One region of the Jeotgalibaca dankookensis genome, then DNA from elsewhere that is predicted to be linked to it. Evidence: predicted binding sites of a transcription regulator. Region 1 holds the regulator's gene; each other region holds the start of a gene.
What was found. Region 1 encodes Rex, which represses fermentation and respiration genes when NADH is low (regulators of the CRP and FNR family bind a similar motif). Its sites were predicted from a motif close to TTGTGAANTANTTCACAA; they were not measured.

Region 1 (5,771 bases):
ACAATTTTACCTGCTTGTCCTAGATGTTCTAAGGAAGCATCTTTTAATTCTAATCCTAGGTCTTCTGCAATCACCGTACCGCCCGTTAAAATTGCAATATCTTGTAACATTTCCTTGCGACGATCACCAAAGCCAGGTGCTTTTACAGCTGCTACATTGAAAGTACCACGAAGTTTGTTCAATACTAATGTTGGTAATGCTTCACCATCAACATCATCCGCGATGATTAATAGTGGACGTCCTTCTTGAAGGATTTGTTCCAGTAAAGGAAGTACATCTTGAATATTTGAAATTTTGCGATCGGTAATTAAAACATAAGGCATATCTAAGTTTACTTCCATCTTGTCGTTATCGGTTACCATATATTGTGATAAATAACCACGGTCGAATTGCATTCCTTCAACAACGTCTAACTCGGTTTCAATCCCTTTTGATTCTTCAATCGTAATGACACCGTCGTTGCCAACTTTTTCCATCGCTTCTGCAATCAGTTCGCCTACTTCTTGAGAACCTGAAGAAACTGCTGCAACTTGTGAAATAGACTCTTTTGAATTAACAACTTGCGAAATTTCAGCAAGACCAGCAACTGCTTCTTTGGCCGCTAATTCAATCCCGCGGCGAATGCCAACTGGATTTGCGCCTGCGGTAACGTTTTTCAAACCTTCCCGGACAATGGCTTGTGTTAAAACAGTCGCTGTTGTTGTCCCATCTCCGGCAATATCGTTGGTTTTAGATGCAACTTCAGATACAAGTTGCGCTCCCATATTTTCAAAGCGATCTTCTAGTTCAATTTCTTTGGCAATAGTCACACCATCATTAGTAATAAGAGGTGACCCATAGGCCTTCTCCAAAACAACATTGCGCCCTTTTGGTCCTAAAGTTACTTTAACAGTATTTGCTAACATATCTACACCGCGCAGTAACGCTGCACGTGCGTCTTCAGAAAACTTTATATCTTTCGCCATTTTTTTCCCACCTTATCAAATTATTGGTTTATTAGTCTACAATCGCAACAATATCAGATTCTTTAACTACCAGATAGTCTTTCCCATCATAAGTAATTTCAGTTCCAGCATATTTTTCAAATAAGACCTGGTCACCGACTGCTACTGTCATTTCAATCTTAGTACCTTGATCGGTTACAAGACCTTCGCCAACTGCTACAATAACGCCTGTTTGCGATTTTTCTTTAGCAGATGATGGTAAGACAATACCGCCTACAGTCTTTTCTTCTTCTTTGTTAACTTCAATAATGACACGGTTTGCTAATGGTTTTAACACAAGTATCCCTCCATATGTTTCTTGAATTTAACATTAGCACTCTATCAATATGAGTGCTAATCTACTTTTATATCATAATCAAATAAACAGGATATTGCAAGCAAAAGAAGTTTTTTTTTACTGACTTATGTTATACTTTTATTCAAAATCATATTTCTATATAAGAAAGGTTTAGATTAATGAAAAAACAACGTTCGACTGCGACACTGATAATTTATATTTTTATAGCCGCACAGTTTTTACCGATTCCACTTCTCTACGCTTTTCCAGTGGAACAACGGATTGAAATGAGTTTGACGCTCTCTTTAGTTGCTTCTTTACTTGCAACTGTTGCAATGATTTTTATTAATTTACGTAGAAAGTGGACACCCGAAGATTCTTTATCTAAAAAGCCTTCTTCAAGTTTGGGGAAAGTTATCTTGTGGGGAGTAGTTGGATTTATAGGTGCAATTTTAATTCAATACCTTACGTCAATTATTGAAATTATTATCTTTGGTATCACGCCTGAATCTGCTAATACAGATCTTCTATTGAACTTGACAACGGAGTACCCTTTGCTTGTTTTTTCAATTGTTATTTTTGCACCCGTCACTGAAGAATTTGTTTTTAGAAAAGCCATTTTTTCTCAGCTGAATGTCACTGCAATTGGAACGGTCGGGTCAGCGGTCATTTCTGCGCTACTTTTTGCAATCATTCACTTTGATGGACATATGCTGGTATACGCATCGTTGGGGCTTTGGTTTTCTTACCTTTATTATAAAACCAATAATATTTTTACATCCATGCTAGCCCATGGACTAATGAACAGCTTTGTCGCTTTACCTTTGTTTTTCCCACAGTTAGTTGGCTAGTCTGAAAAACCCATAGAAAGGATTATTATGAACTTAAAAAATATTTTAATACAAATTATTGTTAAACTTGCTTTCGCTGTCCTTTTCATTTATTTTGCTGTAGACAGCGTCAATACGTCGGGTTGGGGTTTTCTAACTTGGATTAGTATTTTCTTTGCAACTAATAATATTGCAACAGGCATCCAAATGCTCATTGCTTATTTCAAAATAAAAAATAGCTTAGATAAATAAAAAAGAATGTCCTCACTCTTTCACGGGAAAGGTGAGGACGTTCTTTTTTAAGAGATATCATTGTCCAAGAAATAGATTAGTGTTTGCAGTTCATTGGTTAAATCTACGTTTTGGATGCGAACATTTTCTGGAACCGAGAGACGGATAGGCGTAAAGTTCATAATGCCTCTTACTCCGGCTTCAGCAAGTTTATTGGTAGCGGTTTGCGCTACTTCTTGTGGAACGGTTAAAATTGCCACGTCAATTTGTTGGATACGTAACTGTCCAATCATTTCTTCCATGGGGTAAACAGGAACACCGCTCACTATTTTACCAACGATATCTGGTTTTACATCAAAAGCAGCACTAATCCTGACGTTATTACTTAAATGAAAGTTATAATTTAATAACGCTTGCCCCAACTTACCAACACCAATTAAGGCCACATTCGTTAAATTATCTTGGTTCAACGTTTTACTGAAAAAGTCTAACAAGTACTCAACTTCATACCCGTAGCCTCTTTTTCCAAGGGCACCAAAATAGGAAAAATCACGCCGAATTGTTGCACTATCAACCTTTACGGCTTCACTCAATTCTGTTGAAGAAATTCTTGTTTTACCTGCATCATTTAAGTAACGAAGATAGCGATAATAAATAGGTAAACGACGCGCTGTTGCTTTGGGTATTTCGTTTGCTGGCTTCATTTTTTCTCTCACTTTCTATTTTAATTTCGTAATCAGATATTCAATTTATCTCGATTTAAAAACTATTATGTTTTGTTATTATAGCACGTGTTTGTGAAGATTACACGAAACTTGGCCTCTTTTTTAAATTTTTGTGAAAAGAAAGTTAAAAATAAAGTTATTTTAACAACCTTAGTAAAAAAAAACGTGCAGACTTCACAATCTTGTAAGTCTTTACATGATTGTTAGTTAGGGAGAAACCACTAATTATGATAGAATAATAATGCATATTAGAGAAAGTAGAGGAACGGATAAAATGATACTATTACAAGGCCAAAGCTTGGCCCGTTTTTTCGGTCCAACCGTCCTATTTGAAGATATCCAAATCACCATACAAGATAACGAGCGGATTGCTCTAGTAGGAAGAAATGGCGCTGGAAAATCAACCTTATTAAAAATATTAGCGGGAATCGAACCGCCGGATGTAGGATCAGTAGCAAAAAAGAAAGAAGTAACCATCGGCTATTTAGATCAGCATAGTGCAGTTGATTCCAATAAAACAATCTGGGAAGAGATGCTAACAGTTTTTGACCCTGTGATTACTTTAATGGATGAAGCGGAAAAAGCTGCCATGCGCTTAGCTGATCCGGCTGTTATTAATGACCCAGAGGCGATGGATTCAGCGTTAAAACATTACGATACCCTACAACAAAAATTATTGAAGCAAGACGCTTACGGCTACGAATCAGAAATTCGTTCAGTCCTACACGGCTTCAAATTTTACGAAGAAGATCTAAACCGTCCCATTTCACAACTTTCTGGTGGACAAAAAACACGTTTAGCCATGGCAAAAATTCTCTTAGAAAAGAATGATTTACTGATCTTAGATGAGCCAACCAACCACTTAGATATTGAAACGTTGGCTTGGTTAGAAAATTACTTATTGGGTTACCGCGGTACCTTATTAGTCGTCTCCCATGACCGTTATTTTTTAGATAAAATCGCAACGGGTGTTTACGAAATCAGTCGCCACCAAATCCACCACTACAAAGGAAATTATTCTTTTTACCTACAAGAAAAAGCAATTCGCTTAGAACTCGAAATGAAACAGTACGAAAAACAACAAGATGAAATAGCCAAATTAGAAGACTATGTCGCTCGAAATCTCGTTCGTGCTTCTACAACTAAAATGGCTCAAAGTCGTCGAAAGCGATTAGAAAAGATGGATCGCCTTGATCGACCAAAAGGCGATGAGCGTTCAGCACGTTTTTCCTTCGAAACTAAACGTGAAAGTGGGAACGTTGTGATGACATTAGAAGATGCGGCGATTGGGTATGACGGCACGGTCCTTTCTAATCCGATTAATCTAGATTTGCGCAAACATCAAGCCGTTGGAGTAGTGGGCCCGAATGGAATTGGTAAGTCCACTTTATTAAAATCGCTCATCAACCAACTGCCTTTAATTGAAGGAAAGCTTAAGTTTGGGACAAATGTTGATATTGGTTATTACGATCAAGAATTAAGTAATCTTTCTAGAAACAAAACCGTTTTGGCTGAAGTTTGGGATTTGCATTCTACTATGAATGAAAAAGATATTCGTAGTATTTTAGGTAGTTTTCTTTTTACTGGTGAAGATGTTGAAAAAACGATTGCTTCACTTAGCGGTGGTGAAAAAGCGCGTGTTGCCTTATGCAAATTAGCTCTTGAACAAAATAACTTGTTATTACTAGACGAACCAACGAACCATTTGGATATTGATAGTAAAGAAGTTTTAGAAAATGCGCTCATTGAATATGACGGCACCCTTCTTTTTATTTCTCATGACCGTTACTTTATTAATCGAATTGCCACTACTATTTTGGAATTATCTGCAGATGGCGGTATGATTTACATCGGTGATTACGACTATTACATGGAGAAAAAACAAGAAGAAGAAGAATTGGCACGCTTATTAGCTGAAGAAGCAGAAACTCAAAATGCATCCGAAAATACAAGTAAAGAACCTGTTTTATCTACCTATCATGCTAGTAAAGAAAAAGCGAAACAAGAGCGACGGATTATTCGGGCGATTGAATCGCTTGAAACAGAATTAGAAGAAATCGAAGAAAAGATTGCTGAAATTGAGCAAACACTTACCTTACCCGAAGTGTTCGGTGATCATGAAAAAGTTCAAACCTTAAACGATGACTTGTTAGCATTACAAAATAGGCAAGAAGCGATTATGTCAGAGTGGGAAGATACCCATATGGCACTCGACGCATTAGATGAATAAAAGAAGCAACTCGAACCTAGGTTCGAGTTGCTTCTTTTATTCTAAACCTAATCCTGGTCTTGCATTTAAGTCTAATGATGCAAAATCTTGCTTCTTATATTGATAAAAGGCAGCTGCACCAATCATCGCTGCATTATCACCACATAAACTAAGGGGTGGGATAACTAAGGAAACTTCTGGTAATTCTCTTTCTACAGCTGTTGTCAGAGCGGTACGCAACCCTTTATTAGCTGCTACACCACCTGCTAATAAAAGTTTTTTCACATTTTTCTCTTTAGCTGCACGAATTGTTTTATCTACTAAAACATCGACAACAGCGGCTTGAAAACTTGCCGCAACGTTATAAGGATCTAATTCTTCATTTTTTTGACGCGCATTATGAATGGTATTGATGACCGAACTCTTTAAGCCACTAAAACTAAAATCATAGTTATCCTCTTTTATCATTGCACGAGGAAAATGATAGCAATCTTG
Region 2 (5,771 bases), 290 kb from region 1:
CGGAAACGGGCCGAAGGTATACAAAATGCCGATCACGAAACAAATAACACCGATGATTAATAATAAAAGATTAGTACGATAAGTCAACAGCAAGCCTAATAAGCTTGCAAGGACAATCATACTGATAATAAGCATAGTCGTATTTCGAACGCTCAAACCTTCTCGACCTAGGACATTCTCTTTGTCTCGATAATCGCTATTTTTCGCTTTTACATAGTCAACTGTATTATTAATAGCTGTGGTAGCCATATCAAATATTAACATCGATATAAAGAATAGAAGCGTATTCCATCCATTAAAAGATTCAAAATAGTAAACAGCATACAGCGTTCCAATCACAAAAGGAAAAAGGCTGGCTAGCTTTGTACGGATTTCAACGAGCTCAAAAAATGTTAACAATGTCATCCCGTCTCTCCTTTATTTAATTTTTTAGATGATAGTTTTCGTCTTTTAGTTCAAAATTTGTTTTTAAACCTTCTGATAGATAGACGTCTTTATCTTTACTTACAAAAACCGCCTCTACATCATTACGACCATTTATATATTCCAGCCCCGATTCAATTCCTAAACCAAAGACTAAGGTTGACAATGCATCTCCGTCAACTGACTTATCAGAAATAATAGAAACACCTGCTATTTCATTTGTAAATGGGTAACCTGTTTGAGGATCCATCAGATGATGATAAATTTGACCATCTACTTCTAAATTACGTTCATAAATTCCTGAAGTAACAATAGAACGTTCTGTTTGCTGCGTGGAACCAATACTCTTACCCCGTTCACCAAAAGGGTCTTGAATACCTACATTCCATACTTGCTCATCCCTAGCAGGTGAGCCCCCCATTACGTAAACATTTCCTCCCAAATCAATTATGGCCGTCGTTACCCCGCGAGACTCAAATAGATCATGAACCTCATCAGTCATATAGCCTTTAGCGATGGCACCTAAATCAAGTTGCATCTCTTCATCTTCTAAAAAGACAGAGTGGTTTGCTTCGTCTAGAATCACTTTTTCAAAATCGATGTGTTCCAGGGCCGTATCTATTTCAGATTGTTCAGGTTTACGGGCATCATCAAAACCAATGCGCCATAAATTCGTAATCGGTCCAATAGCATAGTTGAATTGTCCATCGAGCGTGTCACTATACTGGTCCGCAATTTCAATTAACTCAAAAACATCCTCAGATACTTCTATCGGTCTTACACCCGCTGCCTTATTAATTTTGGTAATCTCTGATTCCATCGTTTCACCCGATACTTTGTCAGCAAGCTCTCTGACAAGTTTAAAGCCCTCTTCCAAAACTGCTTCCTTATCGCGGTCATAAATACTCAAACTAACATAAGTTCCCATTAAAAATTCCGTATCATTGTAGGCTGTTGCATTTACTTCCTCTTTCTCACCACAGCCAACGAGGATAAGTAGCAAGAGGAAGACATTTAGACTTGCATAGATTTTTTTCATAAAAGCACTCCTAAAATCTTTTTCGCTATTTTACCATAGGAAAAAGGTAGGAACGAGTAATCTGTTCCTACCTTTCTTCTTCGCTATTATTAGTTATCGATTTCGATTGTATCTGTATTTCCTGCTTCAGCTGCAGCAATTAATTCAGCTGCGTACTCTACGAATTTTTCGCTTGAGTGTGTCGCACCGGATACAACTTCAACTTCTGAAGCCGCTTGTTTTTCTACCAATTGTTCGTTTAATTCTGGTAGGTAATCTTGAGGGCCAACACCAGTCACTTCAGCCATATTTTTTTGATATTCATCGTCTTCAGATTTCAATTCGCCAGCTTCGTTCAAGTAGTCGTAGTTTGATTCAGTAATTTCTCCGTCTGTCACGACCATATCAAAAGTAGCTTTCCAGCCATTTTCATCCAAGTTTTTTTCAACTAGTTTGTATGAACCATCTTGTAGTTCAGCTGTTTCGCCAGTTGTTACCATAGAAGACATTTCTTCTGATTCTTCTACCATTGACATTGAAGATACTTCATCTGTTTCTTCTACTGTTGTGTCTTCTGCTGTGTCGCCACAAGCTGCAAGAAGAAGTGTTGAAGCTAACGTTAATGACCATGCAGTCATTTTTTTATTCAATTTCATATCTATATACCGCCTTTTTATTTTTTGTTTTATAAACCTGATAAAAAATTCACAAGCGTATTACATAGTAATATTACCACCCTGTAGAGTAAGATGCAAGAATTATCAAAGGAAAAATACATTTTATAATCAAAAATTAATCTATTAAAAATTACGATGGGTTATTTGTTCAGTAATTTTCAAAAGTAGTTTTTTTGCATCACGATTCGGTAACTTCGAAATTTGCTTTAACGCCTTACGCGTATATTTATCAGCCAAGTTTTTTGCCTCATTTAAACCGCCACTATCGATAACAAGGGCATAGAGCGCTTGTAACTCCTTATCGGTAATAGACTTCCCTTTTTCAAGAAAGGGTAGAATCTTTTTCGGCTCTTTCTTAAGCGTATAAAGAACGGGCGCGGTATAAATACCATTTTTGATATCTTGGAAAATGGGTTTACCGACTTTTGTATCATCTGCTGTAAAGTCAAGAATGTCATCCATAATTTGAAAAGCCATTCCAATATTGCTTCCAATTTGGAAAGCTTGACGAGAAAATCTTGAATCGGGATCGACTTCATAGGCTCCCGAATAGCAACTTAAACCGAACAAGTAAGCAGTTTTTCCTTGTATTTGACTGAGGTAATCGCGCATCCGCATATTCGTGTTATAGCGCCGATCCATTTGTTGCAATTCACCAATTAATATCTTCTCAATACCTTCTGAGTTATTTTCGATTAAATTTATATCACTAGCATATTCTTGTAAAAGGCGAAAAGCAACGGTAAACAAATAATCGCCTGTATAAATTGCCACGCGGTTCCCATAAGTAACATTGAGTGTATCGCGATTTCGACGTTTATCTGAACCGTCAATGACATCATCATGAACTAACGTTGCCATATGGAGGACTTCAATTGCAGCAGCAATAGCTCGCGCTTTTTCAGGATTGCGATTCTCAGAAAACAGAGAAAATAGCAAGCTATAAGCCGGTCGAAGCAGTTTCCCACCAGACGTTAACATTTCGTTTATTTTGTCTCTCACGTCTTCATTCCTGATGGTTATGGTGTCTTCAATCAGTGATAAAGTCGCTTGTAGTTCCTTTTGTATGGTCGGGTAATCATCCCATAATGGGTGTAGTTCCATTTAACTTTCACACTCCTGGTTTTAATTTCTTTTTCAGGAAATAACATCAATCTCATTTGGGGTTTCTAAAGGTTGATCCGATTGTACTTCTACGAGTAATTTATGTGGCAAGCATAAATTTGTCTCGCCTACCTTACGAATATCTCCCATTCGCACACACACTTGGTCTGAGCAATTGGCCTCGGTAATCGTAACTGAATCACCTGTGCGAACAATGATATTCTCGTGACCATCCTCATCGTGATAACGATACGTTTCAGTCTGCCCATCATCTACCAAATTAAAGATATACATGATTTCTCCATCTGCTTTAACAACGGCTTTTAAATCTGTTTGGTTCGCCATCGCCTGTTGGTAAGTAAAGAGTCCCAGTGGTAAGAAAGATCCAATTATAAGTAGAAGAACAATGAGAATATCGCCTTTTTTTATCATTTTTACATACTTCATCATCAGAGTTTGATCCCTTCAGTTTACTTTTCTTTCACTATAAACAAAAAAAGGAAGTAGAGGCAAGTTTCCCCACCTCAACCTCCAAGTTATTTATTAATCTTCTATGCCACGTTCGTATATAGACTTAATGTCCCCATACCACCATTTACCTAATTTCTTAGATAGCCATGGTATGACGTAATAATCAAGACCAAGCGCTCGACCTGCTCCATTCATCAAGCTAAAGGCTGCTGGGATAAACCACATATTAGCCCAGTAGAACATCCCTGATAAGCAGAAAGTGATAACTAAACCAATTGTCACTGCACTTGCTAACCATGTAAAGAGTCCAAAAATGAGCGCCAAACCAATGGCAATTTCAACCAATGTCATTGTTTTTTGCATGAATAGTGCCACTTGAACATTTGGCACCATGAATTCCATGATACTCTCAAACCAACCTGGCATTTTGTCTAGAACCATCATTGGTTCTTCGCCATACACATAACTTAAACTGAAAACGCCTTTTACCGCTTCAACTGCTTCTGTCGCACCGGATGTTGGGTCTTGTAGCCATGAGAACGGCAGAGCGACCTCATCACCAAACCAAGAAGCTGCGCCAAGTATACCAAACATCTTTTTCAATCCTTCAATGAGCCACATAGATCCAAAGAATAGTCGCATTGGGAAGCTCCATAGAACATTTCCATAGCGAGAGAGATGTTTGCGGAAAATATTACGGCCATCACGGTTATGGAAAAACTCGTGGTGAATATATTTTACCATATAGAATAGTGAGCCAATGGAGAATAAGTAGTACAAGTTAATTAAGTGCTTCACTGCCATTGCCATAAACCCACTCAAGTGAATTTTATCCATTAAGTAAGCTACACCATATTTTGAACCGATTGATATCATAAACCCTTGATAGTTTCCTTTATGGGCTACTTTTTCACTACCTTCATAGGAAGCAATAATATTAGCCGCTGCTGTATGCCCTGTTTGTTCGGCACTTTGAACAATTTGCGGAACAGGTTGATTGTTATTGTCTGGCTCTTCATAATAGACCACGTCTCCAGCTAAGTAAACATCTTTAGCACCTTGTGCTTCCATATATTTATTCGCTACTAAACGACCAGCTCTAGCTTGTTCAATACCAAAATCTTCTACATCAGAATTGGCCTTCACACCAGCAGTCCAGATTAGAGTGTGAGTAGGAATGACGGTGCCATCTGTCAGAGTAATTTTATCTGTTTCGACATTGGAAACGCCATTGCTTTTAATGATTTTAACTCCATTTTTCTTTAAGTAAGCTTCCGCTTTCTTTTGCTCTATTTCTGTTACAACGCCTAAAATAATAGGTGCTGCTTCAACAAGATAGAAGCTAAATTCATCAGGATCGAGTTTATTGTCTATCGCTAAACGATCTTTCCACTCCATCAAATCGCCAATCATTTCGACACCGGTAAAACCAGCCCCCGAAACAACCATTGTCAGCATCGCTTTACGTTTTTCAACGTCATGCTCATTAGCAGCATCTTCAACGGTATCTTTAATATGGCGACGTAAGGTGTTAGCATCTTCCCATGACCATAAAGTGAGTCCGTGTTCTGCTACTCCTGGTATATTAAATGTATTTGGCTCTCCACCCATCGCCAAAACAATGTAATCATACTTAAAAGTCGACTTAACAGTGGTGACTACTTTATTTTCTTTATCTAAATTTGTCACTTCGTCTGTTACAATATCCACATTTTTATTACGGTTAAACAGACGTTGTAAGTCAAATTGAATCGCATCTGGTTCCACACGCCCGGCTGCTACTTCGTGCAGTTCGGTCATATACGTTTGATATGAATGTCGATCAATCAACGTAATAAGGACATCTTTATTTTTCTTGAAATGTTTAGATAGTTTTTTGGTCGCTGAAACCCCTGCAAAACCAGCACCAATTACTACTATGTTCGTTTTAGCCATCATCTCTACTCCTCTTTTATTCTATATATGTAAATGACTTCACAATCAATTAGTTGCTTACTTTAAGTTACTTACTTTAGCATTATAAAATATTTGTGAAATAAAGTCCAAGGTTATTTTTAATTAAAGATATTTTTTTTAAT
Region 3 (5,771 bases), 140 kb from region 1:
AGCGCTTTTTTTCTCCAAATCTTCAAGAACACTCTTTTGGTCTGAAATCAAAGCTTGGATATCAACTTTAAGTTGTTCATTACTTTCGATGACTTCTTGCATCAGTTCGCCATATTGGCCTAACATATTGTTTTGCAACACAATCGCTTGTTGTAGGACGGTTATATCTGTTGTCTCGTCACCTTTTTCTTCTTGCACAACCGGCGTTGTTTCAGATGATTCCGTTTGGGTTGCTTGGGTTGGATGGTCTAGTTCCTCTATTACTGTAGAAACAGCATTCTCAAGGGTTTCATTAGCCATTTTACTTACTTCTAACATCCGCTTTATTGCCGTTATATCATTGTTACTATAAATACGTGCATTTTGACTATCACGGTGGAAGTAATCTGTTTCAGATACCTTATCGAACAGATTCGCATACTTACGGAGCGTTTGTGTCGCTACTCCAAGTTGTTCTGCTGCATCTTTAGGCGTTATGTACTCTATTACATTTTCAAGCTCTTTCATCTAATAAACCCCTTATCTCTTGTTTTATTAACGTTATCATACCGTTATAGTAGAAATAATTCAACTTTTTCTGAAAACTAATTAAAAAATAACGATTTCCCTTAATTTTCTACCTTCTTCTATATCGTTATGCGCTACATACGCTCTAAAAAAAACTAGAGATGCAAGCATCTCTAGTTGGGGATATTCGATTAGAATGAACCGTGAACCACACGCTCTAGTAAATCGGCAATTTGTTCTTTTGTCGCTTTTGCTAATTCCAAAGCGTAACCTGATACACGAATGGTTGCTTGTGGGTAATTTTCTGGATTACGCAACATTTCTTCTAAACCTTCTTTAGAAAAGACGTTTACATTTAAGTGGTGTCCCCCACCGTTTGCAAAGTAACCATCAAGCAGCATGGTTAAGTTTTCAATTTGAGTGCTTACTTCTTTACCCAAAGCTTTTGGATGAACAGCCCATGTATAAGATGCGCCATCTTTAACATCTTCAAAATCAATCGTTCCCACTGATTTCAATGCTGCAAGTGCACCTTTGTGCGGGCTACTGTAACTTGGGTTTGCTCCTGGTGATAGCGGTGTAAATTCTTCACGATAACCCTTATATTTAGGATCTTGTCCACTAAATAAAGGACCAGTTGCTTTTCCGTAAACAATGTTAGATGTAATGGTTAGAATAGAAGTTGTAATTTCTGAATTACGGTATGTCGGTTGCGCTTTTAGTTTACCAACAAATTTCTTAATTAGCATGTCAGCAATTTCATCTGCTGCTTTTTCATTGTTACCGAAAGTTGGGAATTGTTCCCCTTCAACCACATAATCAATTGGGAAACCTTCTTCGTCGCGTACAACGCGGACTTTAGAGTATTTTACGGCACTCACTGAGTCAGTTGCAAGCCCAATTCCAGCAATACCAGTTGCCATCATTCTATGTAGTTTCGTATCTAATAGACCGAATTGAACTGCTTCATAAGCATATTTATCATGCATATAATGAATAATATTTAATGCTCTTACGTAAGTTTCTGATACCCAATCCATTACGACATCGATTTTTTCCATCAATGTATCATAGTCTAAGTACTCATCAGTGATTGGCTCTAAACCGTCAATTACTTTAGTTCTTGTCTTTTCATCATACCCACCAGTAACAGCGTAAGTTAGGATTTTAGGAAGTGAAGCTCTCGCGCCGAAATATTGGATTGAAGAACCTGTATCCCCAGCTGTCGGACTTACACAGCAAGCGATCGAAACATCATTACTTCCATAGTAATCGCGCATAACATCATCATTTTCATATTGGATTGCACTTGTATCAATACTTACTTTCGCACAGAAATCTTTAAATCCTTTTGGTAATTTTTCACTCCACATGAGAGTCATGTTTGGTTCTGGAGCGTTGCCCATATTATAAAGGGTTTGTAAGAATCTAAATGTATTTTTAGTAATGAGGGAATGCTCATCATCTAACATACCAGCAAAGGTTAAAGTTGCCCATGTTGGATCTCCTGCAAACAATGCTTCATAATCTGGTGTTCTTAATTGACGAACAATACGTGCTTTCATAACCATATGGTCAATTAATTCTTGTGCTTCTTTTTCAGTTAACGTACCTTCTTGAAGATCACGCTCAATATAAATATCTAAAAATTCAGCAATACGTCCTAGACCTTGAGCAGCACCGTTATCTTCTTTAACCATAGCCAAGAAACCTAGGTATACCCATTGGACTGCTTCTTGAGCGGTTTCAGCTGGTCTACTAATATCAAATCCATAAATCTTACCTAACTCAATTAATTTACCTAATGCACGGTATTGTGTCGAGACTTCTTCACGTAAGCGGATGTCATCTTCTGTATAAGATTTTGCTTGTAGTGATTTCCAGTCATTTAATTTTTCTTTCATTAAGTAGTCGACACCGTATAAGGCAATCCGTCTAAAGTCAGGAATGATACGTCCACGACCATAAGCATCCGGTAGTCCAGTTACAATTTTAGCACGTCTCGCCATACGGATATCATCATCATAAGCATCGAATACACCTTGGTTATGTGTTTTTCGGTGTTCTGTATAGAACTCATCTAGTTCCGGATCAATTTCATAGCCGTAAGATTTGAGTGCAGTTTCTGCCATACGAATTCCACCATAAACATTTAATCCGCGTTTTAATGGTTTTTCAGTTTGCAACCCAACAATTTTTTCTAAGTCTTTATCAATGTAACCTGCAGGATGAGAAGTGATTGTACTTACTACAGATGTGTCAGCGTCTAAAACACCACCATTTTCAATCTCTTTTTTCTTAAGTTCAACAATTGTTTCCCATAGCTCAGTTGTTGCTTCAGTAGGTCCTTCTAAGAAATCATCCCCTCCAACATACTCTGTGTAGTTGTGCTTGATAAAGTCTTGAATATCAATACCTTCTTGCCATTTAGAACCTTTAAATCCACGCCATGCTTTTTCCATAAATTATTTCCTCCTAGATGAGTTGGCTTGTTATTATATTCACAATTGACATCATACAGTACTATAAATTGATTATAACACACAAATTTATAGAGGGGAAGAGATATCAGAATGTTTTTGCATAAGGGTTTAACTGTTATAGTTACAGTCAACGTTCTGTTTCTTATGTTATAGTACAGTTTGTTAAAATTTTCTTTTTTAAAAAAAGTGATGGCGCTCGAAAGCTCATCACTTTTTAACATCTTTATTTTTCTATTTAGCAATCTGTATTTCTTTTAGTTGTTGTTCAATGTCGTCTTTAGAAACGCCTGCTTGTAAGAGCGCTGCAGCTATATACGAACCTTCAACAAGGGGAACGTCATAGATGGTAATGGATTTGTCACTCATTTCTTTTGCCATTTCTAAGTTCATCTTAGCACTCCCTAAATCATAGAAAGCTAATAAATTATCAGCTTGGTTCTCATTTATTGCTTCTAAAATAGAATCAAAACTTGTCCCAATCTCAGATTTAGACAGTCCACCTACTACTTTGATACTGACATCACCTGCAACTTCTTGAATGAGTCTGTTGATTCCTTCTGCAATTTCGTAAACATGTGAAATGATAATAATGCCCGTATCTGCCATTATTCTGCCTCCGCTTCTAGCATTGCATGAAATAGTAATCCTGATGAGTATGCGCCTGGATCAATGTGCCCAATGGAGCGCTCACCCACATATGAAGCACGGCCTTTTTTAGCCTTGAGTGGTTTAGTTGATTCCACCGCCTGATCAATCACTGCATCCGTCAGTTGGTTATTTTCTAACGCTTCAACTACTGGTATCCAAACATCAATCATTGTCTTATCGAAAGCTTCAGCTTTTCCACGTTTTTGAATGCTCTCTAACCCGCTTTTAATCACGGCGCTCCAAGGAATATTATCTTCTTTTTGTGCCTTTAACATACCCATAAAAGCAGAGCCGTATAACGGACCAGATGCACCCCCAACTTTACTCAATAGATTGGTTGTTATAAGTTTTAAAAGTTCCTCTAGTGAATCGGGTTTTTGTGTTTCAATTGCTTCGATTACGTGCGTCATTCCTCGTGACATATTGTTTCCATGGTCACTGTCACCAATTGGTGTATCCAATTGGGTGAGATAATCTTTCTCTGCTTGAACTTTTTCATTAAATAATTCCATCCAACGAATTCCTGTTTCTACATTCATATTAGAATAAAGCTCCTTCCGTTCTTACCAACTAATTGTCGTAACTGGTGCTTGTAATGCTTCTATATAAAAGTCGTCTTCTAAATAGAGCATAGTCAGAGATAAGCCTTGCATTTCAAGCGAGGTCATTAAATTACCTATTTTATAATAGTCGATAGTTAAATTTTGTTCTTTCATTAAGGTATAAACATCATTGGTGAATACGTATTGTTCCATTAATGGTGTTCCCCCAAGTCCATTAACCATTATGGCAAAGTTTTTTTCTTCTTTTTCACCAAATTCATCCGTTAATTTTGTCAGCAATTCTTCTGCAAGATCGCGTGAACTTTGAAGTTTTTCTCTGCGATATCCGGGTTCACCGTGAATACCAACTCCGTACTCAATTTCATCATCACCTAGAATAAAGCTAGGTTGTTTACTTCCTGGTGTCGTAACGCCTGTTAGAGCTAATCCAATTGATTTAATATTAGGAACGAGTTTATCTGCCAACTCTTTTATCTCTGCAATGGACTGTCCTTGTTGCGCAGCGTACCCTAATATTTTATGGACAAATAGCGTTCCTGCTACACCTCTTTTGCCTTGCGTGTATAAACTGTCTTCAACAGCTACATCATCATCAACAACAACACTGGCTACTTCTATTCCTTCCATTTCAGCTAATTCTTGAGCCATTTCAAAATTCATAATATCTCCAGAATAATTTTTAATAACTAAGAAAACTCCTGCGCCTTCCTCAGCCACTTTAATTGCTTCTAAAATTTGATCTGGAGTTGGAGAAGTAAATACTTCCCCACAGACGGCTGCAGATAACATTCCTTCACCAACAAATCCGGCATGAGCAGGTTCATGTCCACTCCCACCACCAGAAATAACGGCTACTTTTCCGGTTTTTTCTGCTTTACGCTGAATAACACCCGTTTCTGGAACTCTTTGGATTAATTCAGAATGAGAGACAATCATCCCTTTTAGCATCTCATCGACAATGTTTGTTGGATCATTTACAATTTTTTTCATTAATTTCCATCCTTTGATTGAAATTTTTTATTTCATTGATTTACGTTTTCTATAATCACGTCCAAATGCATCCGCAGCAATAATAGCTTGTGCAACACTATCAGGCGTTACTTCAAATGGCATGGCATGAATGGACTCTTCTGGTATACATGCTTTCGTTGCTACTTTGAGAATGTCCTCATATTTTACTTCTTTAACGTCCAAGTCTTCTAGGGATACTGGTAACCCAACAGATAAACTGAAATCTAATAGTGCTTCAATCTCATCCATCGGTGCATTTTCAAGAACAAGCTGTACAAAGGTTGTAAAAGCTACTTGTTCACCATGGTAATAGTTGTGCGGACCATCTAAAACAGTCAATCCATTATAAATAGCATGCGAAGCTGCTAAACCACCCGATTCAAAACCGAGACCAGATAATAGAGTATTTGCTTCAACAATATCTTCTAAAGCAGGTGACACCACATTATTGTCACAAGCCAGTTTAGCGCTATACCCACTCTCCATGACGGTGTCGTAACAAGCTTTAGCCAGTGTAATCGCAGCAATACTTCCTTTAGCTGGTGCAGTTTCTCCAGTA
Region 4 (5,771 bases), 460 kb from region 1:
CACCTTTAAGTATATCAGTAGTAAGTTAAGCATTAACATTGTTCGCGATATTTTCAGCCTGGGTCTTTCTTCTTTTATTATTGAAATTTCATCTGCAGTGGTTTTAATCACTCTTAATATTGTTATTTTAAGGATTGAGGGCAATATCGGCTTAGCAGCCTATGGTATTGTTGCTAACTTAGCTCTTGTAGTGATTGCCATTTTTACGGGGTTAGCTCAAGGTACACAACCTTTAATCAGTAAATACTTCGGACAAGGGAACCGACAAATGGTTAGGGCTGTTCGTACATATGCACTCGTGACCGCGCTGTTCATTGCTGCTACTATTTATTTTTTCACATATATGTATTCCAATACGATCATCCAAATCTTTAATAGCGAGAATAACCTTGCTGTTAGCGCTATTGCATCTATCGGACTTGAAATTTATTTTCTAGGCTTCTTTTTTTCAGGCCTTAATATTATCGCTACAATGGTTTTAAGTGCAACAGCAAGTATTAAACACGCATTGTTACTTTCTATTTCACGAGGATTTCTAATTACGATTCCTACGATTTTTATTTTCAGTTATTTTTGGGATATGAAGGGTGTCTGGTGGGCATTTGTTATAACGGAACTTCTCACAACACTATTAGCCATCCAATTAGAAAAGACCAAAATTATAAAAGAGCAGTAATCGCAGGATTTCCTGTAATTACTGCTCTTTATTTTATAACTTAATTTCTGTACCTACCCCAAGTGCTTTTGCTTTAGAGAGGATTTTTTCAGCTGTTACGACATCTAAAACAGCTGTTCCAACCGTTTTAAAAACAGTAATTTCTTCTTCAGTTTCCCGACCTTTAACTTTACCTAAAAGAACCTCCCCAAGATCCCCTTGATAATGACTTCTTTCAACTAAGCCTTCTTCTAGTGGGGTGATAATATCCCCCGCTTCGGCAAGAACCCCTTCAGTTGTGTCAAAAATAACTTTACTTGCTCGAATAATAACTTCGCTAGGAAGTTCATGCATTTCAGGTGTATAGGCACCCACACCATTAATATGTGCACCTGCCTTAACAGATTCTCCGGGGAAAGTTGGACGTTTAGACGTCGTAACAGAAGTAATGATATCAGCGTCTTTAATAGCCTCTTCTGCCGTTTCGACTGCAATTAATTTTGTATCAAACTGTTTAAACTTTTCAGTCATTTCTGCTACAAATTGTTCACAACGTGTTTTATCAATATCCATGACTCTCACTTCGTCTAACGAACGGACAGTAAGCATAGCCTCTAACTGGGAAACTGCTTGTCCACCGGTTCCGAATAGTGCTGCAATTTTAGCGTCTTGACGCGCTAAGACATCTGTCCCCGCTCCTTGAACTGCACCGGTACGAAGTTGTGTTAAATAAGTACCATCTAAAATTGCCTCTACAATACCCGTTTCAGCATTCAACATAACCATGGTTGCCGGAATACTTGGTAGTCCCTTTTCAATATTTCCCGGATAACTCGATACAATTTTAACACCTAAAGCGGATGTTTCCCCTGCAACATAAGCTGGCATATACAAACTCTGCCCATTGTATTCTGGAACGGGAATATTTGTGCGTAGTGGTACAGTTGATTTTCCCTGTGAAAACAAACGTAGCGCTTCTTTATCTGCTTCAATTGCTTCTTTCATTGAAAAAACAGCTTCCATATCTTCTTTTGTTAATACAATCATCTCTTTATCTCTCCTCAACTTAATTAGTAGCTCCTAGACATTTTCGACTGCTTGTTTTGATTTACGTAACTCCATAAACATACTAATTGCGGTATAGAATAGTACAACAATAACAAGCCATTGTAGCATTCCTGTATTTAATGATTTAACGAAGTAGACAGCGGTCAATACTCCTAAAACACCAAATGTAGCAGCAGATAAAGTTATTTTACGGCTGTATTCACCGAATTTAACAAATTGCATACTTCCAATAGGAACAGAGAATGTACAAGCTCCCATCATAATTGGAAAAGCTGCTGCCGGGTTCATACCGAGTGCATAAACTGTTGCCATCGTTAATGCGTATGATCCAATACCAATGTTGTTTAAAGCACCATAAGCAAAGAGTAAAACAGCGGCTGTTACTAATTTAATACCATAAAGTTCTGTTGCAGTTCCATTTGAGGGAATCAAGTCAAATTTACCTGCTAAGATTAATAGTGCCGCGATTGTTAAACCAATCGAAACAAATTGTTTAATTGTTTTTTCTGGTAATTTAACAACAAAGCGTGGCCCTATGTAAGCTCCGATAACTTGACTGACAATACATACTGCTAACGTCTTTACACCTACTTCTATAGAAGTGATATAAGAAAGTGCCATAACGGCTACAGGAATAACACATTGGGCATTCAAGGTTCCTGGTAATTTCTTTAAGGATACCCAATTTAGTTTGCGGTATAAAACAGTTCCAATAGCAAAATCAGAAATACCGAAAGTTGATAGTAAAAATGTAAAGAATGAAGCAAAGGGTAAGGCTATGTTATTGGCGGGTTCATTCATTACTTCACCTTTATGGTTAATTAAATCTTTCACAAACGCAAATACAAAAAATAGGTTTACAATTACAATTAGTACTAATAATATCGATGTCATTCTTTTTTCCTCCACTAAATCTTTTAGTTTTTATAAATATTTCGTACATCCATTAAATCTTTACCAAAAATCTTTTTAGCTGGGTCTTCCAATTGTTTAATCATTCTTAAGTTATAAGCATCATGGATAATATATTCCTTGGCTAACTTAACCATAGAATGATTTCGTGTCCAAATAACATCCACTTCCTGACTTGGTAAAGTTCCATATACCATCTCTTGTGAGTCAACGACTAAATTAATCCAGCGACTTCCATAATCTTCTAGTTTATTTTCTTCAAATCCATGCTTGTAAAAGCGATCAAATGGTAGCTCATAGCGGTGCTTATTACTAAAGAGAATAACAATAAATTTTTCTAAGCGTTTTTCCGCTTTTGTTAACAAGTGAATGAGCTCTTCTGTTAAATCGTCTTCCCATATTTGTAAGTAAAGGTCTTCTTGACATGATGCAATGAGTGCTTGGACTTTATCAGTTACAAGCGTATACTCCGAAAAACGCCACAAGGTTTCTGTTTCTTCTGATGTTTCAACGCTGCTTAAACTTGTTTCAATTTCGTTAAAATCAACTTCTGTTTTTTCTTTTAATAGCTCCAGTAATTTTTCTACTGGTTGAGCCATATATAAAACAGGATCTGTACTACTAGAAATTATTAATTCCTTTTTTAATAACGTATTTAACGTCGTGTACACTTTTGATCGTGGCACACCTGAATTTTTACTCACCTCATAACCTGTCTGGTTAGCTTTCTTTAGTAATTCTATATAAACCAGTGTCTCATATTCTGAAAATTGATAATCCTTCATAATCGAAATGACTTGGTTCACTAAACCCCTCCTGTTTCGTGATTAGAATCGCTAGGTAATTCGTAGTAGCTACCTTCAGTAACTACTATAAACACCTCACAAATAAATGTCAACACTTTTGTGAAAAAATTATCATATTTTTTTATTGCTTATAAAACAAATAATTACGTAAACGTTACCATCATATGCTATAGTTAATTCAGGTTGCTTTTTGCTTATTAGCAAAAAAATAACTATCCTGTTTTAAAAGGATAAAATCTATTTCGGGAGGTTTTTTTATGAATCGTTTATCAGAAAAAGTTGCCATTATTACAGGTGCTGCTCAAGGGATGGGTGAAACGCATGCACGTCTATTTCTTGAAGAAGGTGCAAAGGTTGTCTTGACAGACTTAAATGAAGAAAAAGGCCAAGCACTTGTAGATGAACTAGGTGAAAATGCTATCTTCGTCAAACAAAATGTTGCTTCTGAAGAAGATTGGTCTAATGTTATTGAAAAAGCTGAAGAAGCCTTTGGCCCAGTTAATGTATTAGTTAATAATGCCGGTATCACTATGGCTAAAAATATGATGGATATCACACTTGAAGACTACCGTCGTATCGTTGATATCAATCAAGTCTCTGTGTTTCTAGGTATGAAAGCAGTTGTTCCTTCTATGAAGAAAGCAGGCGGCGGTTCTATCGTCAACATTTCATCAATGAATGGTTTAGTCGCTGGTGCTGTTGCTTATACCGACACTAAGTTTGCTGTTCGAGGGATGACGAAAGCAGCTGCTATTAACTTAGCGCCAATGGGCATTCGTGTGAATTCTGTTCATCCAGGGGTAATTGCAACCCCAATGGTCGTCCAAGAAGATACTAAAGCAGCAGTAGAAGCATTTTCGAAGCAAATTCCTTTAAAACGTGTTGCAGAACCAAAAGAAGTATCCAATATGGTGCTATTTTTAGCTTCTGACGAATCTAGTTATTCAACTGGTTCAGAATTTGTTATTGATGGTGGTATAACAGCGCAATAGTATAAACTCAAAAAAGATAAGCCGGAAAAATCTGGCTTCTCTTTTTTAGGCGCAATTATTATCGCATTACTTTTTTTATCCATTTAAGCTTATTTTTGAATGGTGGGTACCTTAAATTAATATCCACTAGATTTGATTTGTGAACAACACTTTTTTTATGTGAAAAAGTATCAAAGCTTGCTTTCCCATGGTAACTTCCCATACCACTTTCACCGACCCCACCAAAAGGCATGTAGGAGCTTCCAACTTGCATAATGGTATCGTTGACACAACCACCCCCGAAAGAAATTTCTTCAATAATTTTATTTTGGCGTTTTTTATTGGTTGAAAAATAATACAGTGCTAAGGGTTTTGGGCGATTATTGACGCTCCTGATAACCTCATCGATTGTATCAAACGTTATAATTGGTAAAATGGGTCCAAATATCTCTTCTTGCATAACGGGACTATCCCAACTGACAGCTCCCAATAGAGTTGGCTCTATTTGCTGGGAATTTAGGTCATAATTTCCACCAGCTATAATTTTTTGATCCTTTAGCAAATTTAACAACCTCTGAAAATGATTCATGCTTATAATTTTAGGGTAATCGTCATTTCGATGTGGTTCTTTGCCGTAAAACTGTTCAATGTAGGTTTCAATTTTACTAACAAGCGCTTTTTCTATAGTCGACTGTACTAACAAGTAGTCAGGGGCAATGCAGGTTTGCCCAGCATTTAAAAATTTCCCCCAAACAATCCTCTTGGCCGCTAAATCCAAATCTGCCGTTTCATCTATAATACAAGGGCTTTTACCACCTAGTTCCAACGTTACGGGTGTCAAGTGCTTAGAAGCAGCTTTCATGATTATCTTTCCAACCTCTACGCTACCAGTAAAAAAGATGTAATCAAATTTTTCTTCTAAGAGTTGCTGGCTCACATCCTTATCACCTTTTACCACTGAAATAAAGCCAGGTTCAAAATAGCGTGCTATTAAATCTTCTAAAAGCTCACTCGTATATACGGAATACTCAGAGGGCTTAATAAGCGTACAGTTACCTGCGGCTATAGAACCAATTAAAGGTGAGATTGTTAATTGAAAAGGATAATTCCAAGGCGATATAACAAGGGCAACACCATAGGGTTCTGAATAGACATGACTACTTGACAAAAAATTTATCAAAGGTGTGCAAACTTTTTTTCTTTTATCCCATCTTGGAAGGTTTTTTATGACGTAGTTAATTTCCTCGAGTAAAATACCGATTTCTGTTTCATAGGATTCAAAAGGAGCTTTATTTAAATCTTTTTTTAGAGCTGCCATGATAGCTTCATCATTTTCGGCAATCATCTTCTTAAGTACCG

Region 2: the regulator Rex is predicted to act here: its motif matches at 2,135-2,152, upstream of BW727_RS08785 (FMN-binding protein).
Region 3: the regulator Rex is predicted to act here: its motif matches at 2,997-3,014, upstream of pflB (formate C-acetyltransferase).
Region 4: the regulator Rex is predicted to act here: its motif matches at 3,539-3,556, upstream of BW727_RS07965 (TrmB family transcriptional regulator).

Annotation. Positions count from the first base shown of each region.
Region 1 covers NZ_CP019728.1:2,079,183-2,084,953, reverse strand. Annotated here, with positions in the region: gene groL (chaperonin GroEL) at 1-965, opposite strand, end outside; gene groES (co-chaperone GroES) at 997-1,281, opposite strand; gene BW727_RS10355 (CPBP family intramembrane glutamic endopeptidase) at 1,461-2,132, shown strand; gene BW727_RS10350 (YdiK family protein) at 2,160-2,363, shown strand; gene BW727_RS10345 (redox-sensing transcriptional repressor Rex) at 2,411-3,046, opposite strand; gene BW727_RS10340 (ABC-F family ATP-binding cassette domain-containing protein) at 3,342-5,297, shown strand; gene tsaD (tRNA (adenosine(37)-N6)-threonylcarbamoyltransferase complex transferase subunit TsaD) at 5,334-5,771, opposite strand, start outside.
Region 2 covers NZ_CP019728.1:1,785,070-1,790,840, forward strand. Annotated here, with positions in the region: gene menA (1,4-dihydroxy-2-naphthoate polyprenyltransferase) at 1-405, opposite strand, end outside; gene BW727_RS08780 (FAD:protein FMN transferase) at 422-1,462, opposite strand; gene BW727_RS08785 (FMN-binding protein) at 1,552-2,097, opposite strand; gene BW727_RS08790 (polyprenyl synthetase family protein) at 2,242-3,222, opposite strand; gene BW727_RS08795 (NusG domain II-containing protein) at 3,256-3,672, opposite strand; gene BW727_RS08800 (FAD-dependent oxidoreductase) at 3,766-5,628, opposite strand.
Region 3 covers NZ_CP019728.1:1,936,388-1,942,158, reverse strand. Annotated here, with positions in the region: gene BW727_RS09660 (MerR family transcriptional regulator) at 1-507, opposite strand, end outside; gene pflB (formate C-acetyltransferase) at 699-2,969, opposite strand; gene dhaM (dihydroxyacetone kinase phosphoryl donor subunit DhaM) at 3,222-3,596, opposite strand; gene dhaL (dihydroxyacetone kinase subunit DhaL) at 3,596-4,177, opposite strand; gene dhaK (dihydroxyacetone kinase subunit DhaK) at 4,202-5,191, opposite strand; gene BW727_RS09635 (glycerol dehydrogenase) at 5,219-5,771, opposite strand, start outside.
Region 4 covers NZ_CP019728.1:1,614,495-1,620,265, forward strand. Annotated here, with positions in the region: gene BW727_RS07950 (MATE family efflux transporter) at 1-676, shown strand, start outside; gene BW727_RS07955 (ornithine cyclodeaminase family protein) at 710-1,702, opposite strand; gene BW727_RS07960 (sulfite exporter TauE/SafE family protein) at 1,736-2,617, opposite strand; gene BW727_RS07965 (TrmB family transcriptional regulator) at 2,641-3,441, opposite strand; gene BW727_RS07970 (glucose 1-dehydrogenase) at 3,699-4,433, shown strand; gene BW727_RS07975 (aldehyde dehydrogenase) at 4,492-5,771, opposite strand, start outside.